Regions from separate parts of the Companilactobacillus sp. HBUAS59699 genome, predicted to be linked through region 1. Evidence: predicted binding sites of a transcription regulator. Region 1 holds the regulator's gene; each other region holds the start of a gene.

Region 1 (3,296 bases):
CATGAACACACCTATTCAAGGTAGTGCGGCTGATATTATTAAAGTTGCCATGATCAATATGCAAAAGATGCTCAAAAAAGAGAACTTGCAAGCTAACTTACTATTGCAAGTTCACGATGAAATGATTTTTGAAGCACCAAAATCTGAAATTCCAATTTTGGAGAAGCTCGTACCAAGTGTAATGGATTCTGCTGTTAAATTAGATGTTCCACTAAAAGTTGGATCAGCGCACGGTGAAAGTTGGTACGAAGCAAAATAATAAATTTTATAAAGAAATGAGTGAAAAAGTATGCCTGAAATGCCAGAAGTAGAGACTGTTAGACGAGGATTGATATCTCAAGTTAAGGGTAAAAAAATCACTAACGTTGAGATCAGATATCAAAACTTAATAACGGGGGATGTACAACAATTTATTGATATGGTGACTGGTACAACTATTGAAGATATTGGTCGTCGTGCTAAGTTCTTGTTGATACATTTAGATAATGGATTTACGATCATTAGCCATTTGCGAATGGAAGGTAAGTATCGTGTTTCTGCCGATCCAGCAATGATCGATAAACATTCTCATGCAATTTTTACTTTGGATGATGGACAAAAGCTCATTTATAATGATGTTAGAAAATTTGGTCGAATGCAGTTGTGGAGAACGTCTGATCTTGCGGGAAATAAGTCGATTGCAAAATTAGGTCCTGAGCCCTTGTCAGATGAATTTACATTTGAAAATGTTAAACCAAGGATAATGCGACATCGCAAAGACATTAAGACGGTTTTGTTAGATCAATCAGTTATGAGTGGACTTGGTAACATATACGTCGATGAAGTCCTTTGGAGTGCCAAACTGCATCCAGAAACACCAGCTAATCACTTGAATGATGATGATATTAAGAATATTATTAAATATTCAAATGAAGAAATGAAAATGGGAATTGAAGCTGGTGGATCAACGGTTAGATCGTATGTAGATTCAACTGGTCATGCAGGTCACATGCAGAATTTCTTGCACGCTTATGGCAAAGAAGGAACACCTTGTTCTCGTTGCGGTACTGAAATCGAGAAAATAAAAGTAGGCGGACGTGGTACACACTTCTGTCCACACTGTCAGGTAATCAAATGAGCAAGATCTATGGGTTAACGGGTGGAATCGCAGCTGGTAAATCAACTGTATTGGATATTTTTAGAAAGAACGGTTGTGTAGTTTACGACGCTGATCAAGTAGCAAGAGATATTGTCGAGCCTGGTACTATTGGATTGGAACAGATTGTAAGTACTTTTGGTAAAGGAATCTTGTTCAGTGACGGATCTTTGAATCGAAAAAAATTAGGTTCAATCGTTTTTAATGATAAAAATCAGCTAAAAAAGTTAACAAATATCACAGGACCATTGATTCGAGAGCAAATTCTACATACAATAAAACAAGTCCGTGAATCAAATGATAAAAGAATAGTAATATTTGAAATTCAATTATTGTTTGAATCTAATTATCAAAATTATTTTGATGGAGTAATAACTATTTATATTCCTGAAAAAATACAGTTAGAACGCTTGATGGAACGTGATAGAATTAGTGAAGAAGATGCTTTGAAAAAAATCAATTCACAAATGTCGATGGAAGATAAGAAAAAACGTGCAGATATTGTGATTGATAATTCAGGTAATTTGAATATTTTAGAAACTGAAATTTATAATTTGATAAAAAAATTATGATACAGAAAAGAGGCTGATGATATGATTTGTCCACATTGTCATCATGATTCATCAAAAGTTGTCGACAGTCGTCCAAGTGATGAGGGACGCGCTATCAGACGTAGAAGAGAATGCGAATACTGCGGGACACGTTTTACAACTTTTGAAAGAATCGAAAAATCGCCATTATTAGTAATCAAGAAGAACGGGAATCGTGAAGAGTTCAGTCGTGAGAAGTTATTGCGAGGATTAGTACGTGCAGCTGAAAAGCGCCCAGTTACTATTGATCAAATGAATGGCATCGTTGATAAGGTAGAAAATCAAATTCGTGCAACCGGTGAGAATGAAGTTGGTTCTCAAACTATCGGTGAATATGTCATGAAGATTCTTGCCGATGTCGATGATGTTACTTATATCCGCTTTGCCAGCGTCTATCGTGAATTCAAAGATATGAATGGATTTATGAAAGAGGTTCAAGAAATGATGGCAAATGATGGATCTGAAGGTAAATCTGATAAAGATTAGGAAGTGCTGAATTGGCAAAAGAATTTAATTATGATCCGGCAAAGTTTACACCATTGACGGGTTATTGGTGTTTGCCACACGGACAAATAAATGATTATGATCGTCATGTTTTGACTGATCTTTATTTGCCGTTACTTGGAACTCGTGCATATAGTATTTATTTACTGTTGTGGGAGAAGGTTCCTAATAAAGAATTAGTCAGTGAGCGTCAGAGTCACGCTGATCTGATGAGCTTATTAGACCTTGACTTAAAAACTTTTTATAATGAACGCATTAAGGCCGAAGCATTGGGTTTGATCCGGTCATATGAAAAGCATGATGACATTGGTGATTACGTTGTATATCAATTGTTTGAGCCTTTAATGCCGCATGATTTTTTTAATGATGATCTAATGAGTATTTTTTTGTATGAACAGATAGGTGAGAAGAACTATCACAAGTTAGTCAAAAAATATGCCCAATCGACTGATATTCTTGATGATTCCAAAGAGATCAGTAAAGATTTCTTGGAAGTATTTCAATTAAGTAATGATGACTTGATAAATACTCCGTCAGAAGTTAAATCGGCTCAAAGTGATTTTGATGATATGAATACACAACCTAAACCTAAGATCCAAGAAACAGATGATTCTCAACTAGACTGGGAGTTGATTTCGGAAAGAATTGGTCAGTTGTTCAAAATCAGTAATGATGATCTCTTAAAGAATCAAGAATTGATCATTAGTTTGCACGCTTTTTATGGCATAGATGAAATAGCCATAATTAATTTGATCGGTCAAACTTGTGACATCGTTAATAATAAGATCGATCCAGTCCGTTTGAAGCGGACGGTTCAAGATCGCTTTGAGAAGAATGCTAATATTTCAATCAAGAATGCCACAACTCAGAATAATAATGAAGCTAATAACACAAACCAAAATACTATAGTGACACATTTTAATCGTGCAGATGATGTATTGTTGCAACAAGCGAAGACTTTGGCACCAGCTGACTTCTTAGCCGCTGAGAAAAAGAAGAGTGGCGGCTTTACTGGTACAGTGGAATCACGGGCATTACGAGATATGGCGATGAAGACTTATTTGTCA
Region 2 (3,296 bases), on a different contig from region 1:
ACCACCACTATATGGCAACAATGAAGTTGACTTAGTTGTATGTCTGTATTGGTACATCAATGGTGCAATTTCTTTAGCCTCGTCTGGTTGGAATGTTACGGTACAACTTACCGCATTATCTGACCAATATGTTTGTAAGAATGCTTGTGTAGCAAATTGTTCAGCAATTGAAACATTACCAGCTGATGCAAAGTTAGGATTATCTGCATTAACAGCCTTAACTGGGAATTCAACACACATCGTATGCTTTGTATAAATATCAGGTTCAATCTTGTAACCACAGGCCTTCAAGGCTGGAAGCAATGGATCACTATCTTGGAATCTGATTCTTTGAATCAAGTAACCTGCATAGTGGAAGTGCATCCCTTCAGAAACACCTGCCAACTTAGCAACTGTACCTGATGGCTTAACAGTCGTATGTTTGATAGAAGTATTGCAGTTCAATTCATCAGAATAACTTTCATCCGCTTTGACAACTGAATGATACAAATCATCAAATCTCTTAACGATTCTTTGATCATAGATAGGTTTCTTGATGGCAACGCCATCTTGATCCTTGGTATCTTCAAATCCAGTAACAACACGGTTACCAAAAGTGTTTAAGATCCAGTCTTGAATACCTGACATTGAAACACCGATACGACGGTTCTTTTGGATAGCTTTACGTGAAACTTCCCAATCGTAGTTGCTGAATGTAACACGCTTAGTATATCTGGCAGCTAGATTAAAGGCTTCTTCCAACTTCCAGCCTTGTTTTTCGGCAATAACTGGGAAGACCTCGAACAAGTTACATGGTTCACCGTTGCTCAAAGAAATTTCTCCACAAGGATTAGTTCCTTCAACAGCATCATCGATACCAGGTTGATAACCATCGGCAATACGTCCATAGTTACGTGACAATTCCAAGTTAACGATACCTGGCTCACCGTTATGAACGATCGAATCAGCAATTGGTTGATACTTAGTGAATTTAGAATCAACAGAAACACTATTATTAGAAGCCCAACGGTGGTGATACAACTTCTCTTGATCTTGTTTCATAGTAATGAAGTCATTGTCTGTTGCTCCACCAAGAGCTAATTCAGCTGAACGACGAACATTACCAGCAACGACTGTTTTACCGATCAAGTTACCCATATCTGTACAATCAACTGATGTTAGTTGCTTGCCAACAGCGTTGTTCAAAACTTCGTTAATATCAAAAAACATTTCGATCAATGGGACAGGACCTGAGGCAGTACCACCGAATCCCTTGATCTTAGCACCTTTAGGACGAATATCAGTAATATCCAAAACAACATCATTAACGCCTTCAGCATTAGTTGAAGCAAAATGGGCATCAACCATGTTGGCATTACCAATTACCCAACCTTCACGAGTATCAGGAAGCTTGTAAAAACGAACGTCATCAGTGCTGTGGTCTTTTAAGTAATCTTCACGGTCAATTGCACCTGCCGCAATAGAATCTTTGTAAGAAGCGCTAGATTTGCTGATTAGGACCGTTAAATTGATCTTCTTATCAACAACAGGCATCTTCTTCATATTATCAGGAACAACTGAAAAACCAACGCCGCCACCCTTCATCAATTGATCGAACATAAATGAAAATGGCATTGATACAGCAACTTGGTCTTCTGTTAAATAACTAGGAAGAATATGACTGTCACCGTATTTTTGTGGTCTAATGGCAATAAACCAACAATTGTTCAAGGCATCACCGTTACGATCTTGATACTCAGTACCAGAGATCCAGAGATTTCTACCTGATGGAGTAGCTGCTAATCCATAGACTAACTTATATAATTCTTTAGCTTCATTGACTAGTCCTTGATATTGTTCTTCAGTCAATGAATCATCTTTCAAACGAGGGTCAAGATTGATGTTACCTTCGACTACACGTTTAACTGTTTCAGACCAGTTTTCGGTACGTCCTAGTTCTGGAATCCAACGTGCATATGTCCGCTTGTAAGTAACCCAGCCTAGTTCTCCCCAATGTGGTTTAATAGTTTCTTTTACTTCATCTATAAATTCATCGTCTAATTTGATTTTTCTTAATAAGTTCATCATATTGCTTCACTCCATTTATTAATAAATAACACTATATATGGTATCTCAAGTCGAATTATATAACAAGATGTGGTGTTTGTTAAATAAATAAGTGAACCTGATTTTGGCAACGGGAAGCACCGTCAATTACGGTGTTTATAAATTTGCTTACATAAAAAATTTTTTTTGGAATTAAATTTTGATATAACTTAATTCAATTGAGTCATTTTAAATCCGCAACTACCATTCTAATATGCTTATCGCATGATAAGCAATGATAATTTTAATTAGACCTTTTTGACAAATTTCAAGTACTTGACACGAAATTTTTCCAACAAAAAAAGATGAAATCATCTTGACTTCATCTTCCATTATCTGTTATTAGTACTTAACAATTTTAAACTGGTGCAGCATCGCTTACACAAACATATTCATCAGTAGCAACTCTGAAATAACTTATTCCACCAAGGTTGACTACTCTGTCGGTGCGCCAATATGTGCCTGGTGCTAAGGCACGTCCAGTTATTTTTGCACCATCTCTAGTATAAATTGCAGCTGGTTCGGTAGAACTTAAGACACGAACTGTGCCGTCATATGGCGTGTAGGAATAATTTTCGGATTTACCGGCAATATACTCGTCAGTGCCAACTCCAAAGTAATATTTACCACTTATAGGAATGGCTTTTCCTAAACGCCATGAGGTACCAACTGCCAAATATCTTCCTGTTAATTCACCTTGTCGATTATAAATTGGCTCTGGTGACCCGTAAACCGTCATACACTTAACATTTTCTTCAGGATTGATCTCGGCAGCACTAGCTGTGACAGTCCCCAATGAGCTTATTCCCATCAACAATGCTGGAGATAAACCCATCAAACCTATACTTATTGTTTTTAGAAGATTTTTTTTCATTTTTTTATTAGCCTCGGAATCTATTATTTGATTCACGGCTAAAATAGCACCGTGCCAATCTAGGTACAAATATTCAGGGACATATCACATAGACAAAAAGTATAAAAAATAAAATACTACAAAACGTTCGTTTACGAAATAATTACGAAATAACAAGGACACTATGCTACTATATAACAGTAATTCTTTAATAGATTTACAAATGGGGAAAATAAAACAGCTTTATTTTTAAGGCAATTTTAGGGGGAAAATCATCACTAAATTTCAAAATTTTATAAGCAAGTCTATTTTGTCATGTGTAGTAATATTCACTAGTATTGTTTTTTTACTAATGTTG
Region 3 (3,296 bases), 220 kb from region 1:
GTTTGATAGTTGGATCATATATCGTCTCAGCGTTGGCACCGCCGTAGTAGATTGCACGTGTGATGCCGATAGCACCAATTGCATCTAATCTATCGGCGTCTTGAACTACTTGACCAGCCAAGGATAGTTTAGGAGGATTCTTGCTAAGAGATTTACTGAAAGATAGATTGTGAGTGATATACATTATTTCATCGATTTGGTCATTATCCAATTGAATACTCTTCAAAAAATCTCTAATTTCAGATTCCAATTTAGCAGGATCATCGACTAGTTTATCATCAGCAACATCGTGCAAGTATGCCGCTCCCAGAGTAATTAATTTATCAGTTTTTTCCTGTTGGGAAATTCGATTTGCCATTTTGACAACTCGCTCGATATGGTCGAAATTATGTCCTGTATGATCAGCGGACATTTTTTGATATGAAAAATCATGGATCAATTTAATTTGTTGCTCAGTATTATTCATTAATAAACATTCCCTTTGAAATTGATACTATACATTTTAGCAGAGAATTAAGTTGAGACTATGTTTAATAAAAGATTTGTATTAAAATATAAGCATAACTTAGGAGGTATTTTGTTTATGAATTATATTAATAAAGAAATTCCTGACTTTGATGTCAAGGCTTATCATAATGGCGAGTTGAAGAGCTACAATAAACAAAATTTGCTTGGAAAATGGTCGATTTTATTCTTCTACCCAGCTGACTTTTCATTCGTTTGTCCTACAGAACTTCAAGATCTAGAAAAACATTATGCTGATTTTAAAGCAAATAATGCTGAGATTTATTCAGTATCTGTTGATAGTGAATTCTCACATATGGCTTGGGCTGAAAATACTGATAGTATTGGTAAAATCGAATATCCAATGTTAGCCGACCAAAAGCATCAATTGGCAGACTTCTTTGATTTGATTGATTCAGAGAGCGGTCAAGCATACCGTGGTGTATACATCATCAATCCTGAAGGTGTGATCAAGTCATACACAGTAAATGCAATGGGCATTGGCCGTAATGCACAAGAAATCCTAAGAACACTAGAAGCAGCACAATTCGTTGCTGAAAATGGTGATAACGTTTGTCCTGCTAACTGGCATCCAGGTGAAAAGACTATTGTTCCTGGTGCTGACTTAGTTGGTAAAATCTAATTATTACAAAAATAATTCCGTTAAGGGATTATTTTTTTACCATAAATCTATATTTTGTGTTTATCGGCTGATTAGCTACCATATGTTGTATCGCTTTCAATCAGATATTAAAAATTTAATATTTTCTCCCAATCCTTGTCATATCGCTGTGGAACACTTCTGTTAATAATTTCACTAAAAATAAAACATGGAAATTCATAATCAGAGTGGTAATATTTTATTTGTTGTTCGTTTAAAGGGGAACAAATATAGCTTCAAAAAAGTGAGGAGAAGGATTAAATGACAAGTATTTTTAGCCCAAAGTGGTATGTCGAACAAATGAGAGGTTGGAGTTTCAAGAGTTACATGCTTTTGATGTTTGGTTTAGGTGCCATCACAGCTTCAACGCTTTCACATAGTATTACTGGTATTGCCATCGCAACATGGTTCGCTGGTGTTTTAGGATTTACATGTACAGTTGCAATTACTAATGCAAAGCCTTTAAACGGTGTATTAGGTTTGGTTTCAGCACTTATTTATATTTTCGTAGCTATTAACGCTAAGAACTTCGCTGATGTTATTTTACAAACAAGTTATATTATCCTTTTGGATATTCCTGTTTTGATCAGTCCACAATGGGCAAAGGATGCTGAAAAGCATATTCATGGTCTAACAGCTCCAAAGTGGCTATTAACAGCCTTATTCTTCTTTGCATCATGGGGACTTCTTTATTTAATGGATACTCATCTATTTATTAGTCCTAGACCAGTTATCGATTCAGTAGCTAGTGCTATTGGTTTCACAGGTGCATTGTTATGTACATTACGTTTCCGTGAACAATATTACTTCTGGACAGTCCAAGGTGTTATGTCAATCGTTTTATGGGGTGTTACAGCAGCTCAAGGCGATGCCAGCCCAGTATTGTTCTTAACATACATTATGTACTTCATGAATGATATGATTGCATTCTTCGATTCACACATCCACTGGTTCCACAAAGTTGAATCATCAACAAACGTCGCTGATGATCCTAGCCAACAATTAAATTAATTAGTTGTAAGTTGAGTAGAAAACTCAACTTTTTTTTTGTTAAAATGATATAGTGCAAATATTTCGACAAAAAGTGGGTTAGATTTATGAATGGGAAAAAAATAATAAAGATAGTATTGATTTCGCTACTGGGAATCTTTATTGTTGCAGACTTAGCCGGAGGCTCTTACTTATTTAACTATGCCTTCAAAAAGGGTGGCTATGGCAGTACGACGGTCAGTAACAAACCTTTGACTGGCAATAATAAATGGTTCAGCGAACAGGATCAACAAATTTGGACGGAAAAGTCAAAAGACGGTTTAACGTTGAAAGCTAGGTATCTGCCAGCAACTAAGAAAACCGCAAAAACAGTTGTGGTGATTCACGGTTACGGAAGTGCCAGCAAGCATATGGGTTCGTTCGTCAAGATCTTTCATGATGCGGGTTATAATGTCTTAGCACCTGATAATCGTTCTTTCGGAATGAGTGGCGGAGAATACGCTGGTTATGGATGGAAAGATCGTAGTGACATTATGGAATGGATAAGTAGAGTAAATAAACTTAATGGGAAGAAGTCTCAAATAGGATTGTACGGTATCAGTATGGGTGCTGCGACGGTAATGTATACTCTAGGCAAACAACCTAAGAATGTGAAATGGGCAATTGAGGACTGCGGTTACTCAACTATTTCTGGTGAACTGAATTATCAATTAAAGGAAATGTTTAATTTGCCAAGTTTTCCATTAGTTCAGACAGCAGCAATTTATTCGAAGATATTTGCGGGCTACAATTTTTATGAAGCAAATACTAAGAATACTTTGAAAAAGAGCCATGTACCATTGTTCTTGATCCATGGCTCTAAAGATACGTTTGTGCCGACAAGCAATATTTATACTAACTATAAAAATGCTAACGATCCTAAGGAGATGTGGATCGTAAAGGGTGCCGAACATGGTAAGTCTTACAATAAAGAGACACGTAATTATATTAATAAGACAACAGAATTCGCAGCTAAATATTTCAATTAAAAAACTGGAAAGCAATTAATTTTGCTTTCCAGTTTTTAGATCAGTTATCTTTTTTTGTATCTCTTTGATTTGCAGATCGGACAGTTTACTTGAGTCACCAATGATATCGAGAA

The links. Region 1 encodes NrdR, which represses ribonucleotide reductase genes. Its sites were predicted from a motif close to ACACNATATATNGTGT; they were not measured.
Region 2: a site for NrdR is predicted at 2,096-2,111, ahead of nrdJ (ribonucleoside-triphosphate reductase, adenosylcobalamin-dependent). Genes of this name have one in related genera too.
Region 3: a site for NrdR is predicted at 1,223-1,238, ahead of pnuC (nicotinamide riboside transporter PnuC). Genes of this name have one in related genera too.

Annotation. Positions count from the first base shown of each region.
Region 1 is NZ_JAYKTV010000001.1:104,271-107,566, forward strand. Features, by position in the region: gene polA (DNA polymerase I) at 1-259, shown strand, start outside; gene mutM (DNA-formamidopyrimidine glycosylase) at 290-1,117, shown strand; gene coaE (dephospho-CoA kinase) at 1,114-1,707, shown strand; gene nrdR (transcriptional regulator NrdR) at 1,729-2,211, shown strand; gene U8519_RS00480 (DnaD domain protein) at 2,223-3,296, shown strand, end outside.
Region 2 is NZ_JAYKTV010000004.1:186,099-189,394, forward strand. Features, by position in the region: gene nrdJ (ribonucleoside-triphosphate reductase, adenosylcobalamin-dependent) at 1-2,064, opposite strand, end outside; gene U8519_RS09310 (SLAP domain-containing protein) at 2,444-2,959, opposite strand.
Region 3 is NZ_JAYKTV010000001.1:324,596-327,891, forward strand. Features, by position in the region: gene U8519_RS01705 (HD domain-containing protein) at 1-466, opposite strand, end outside; gene U8519_RS01710 (peroxiredoxin) at 584-1,147, shown strand; gene pnuC (nicotinamide riboside transporter PnuC) at 1,427-2,176, shown strand; gene U8519_RS01720 (alpha/beta hydrolase) at 2,263-3,183, shown strand; gene U8519_RS01725 (hypothetical protein) at 3,199-3,296, opposite strand, start outside.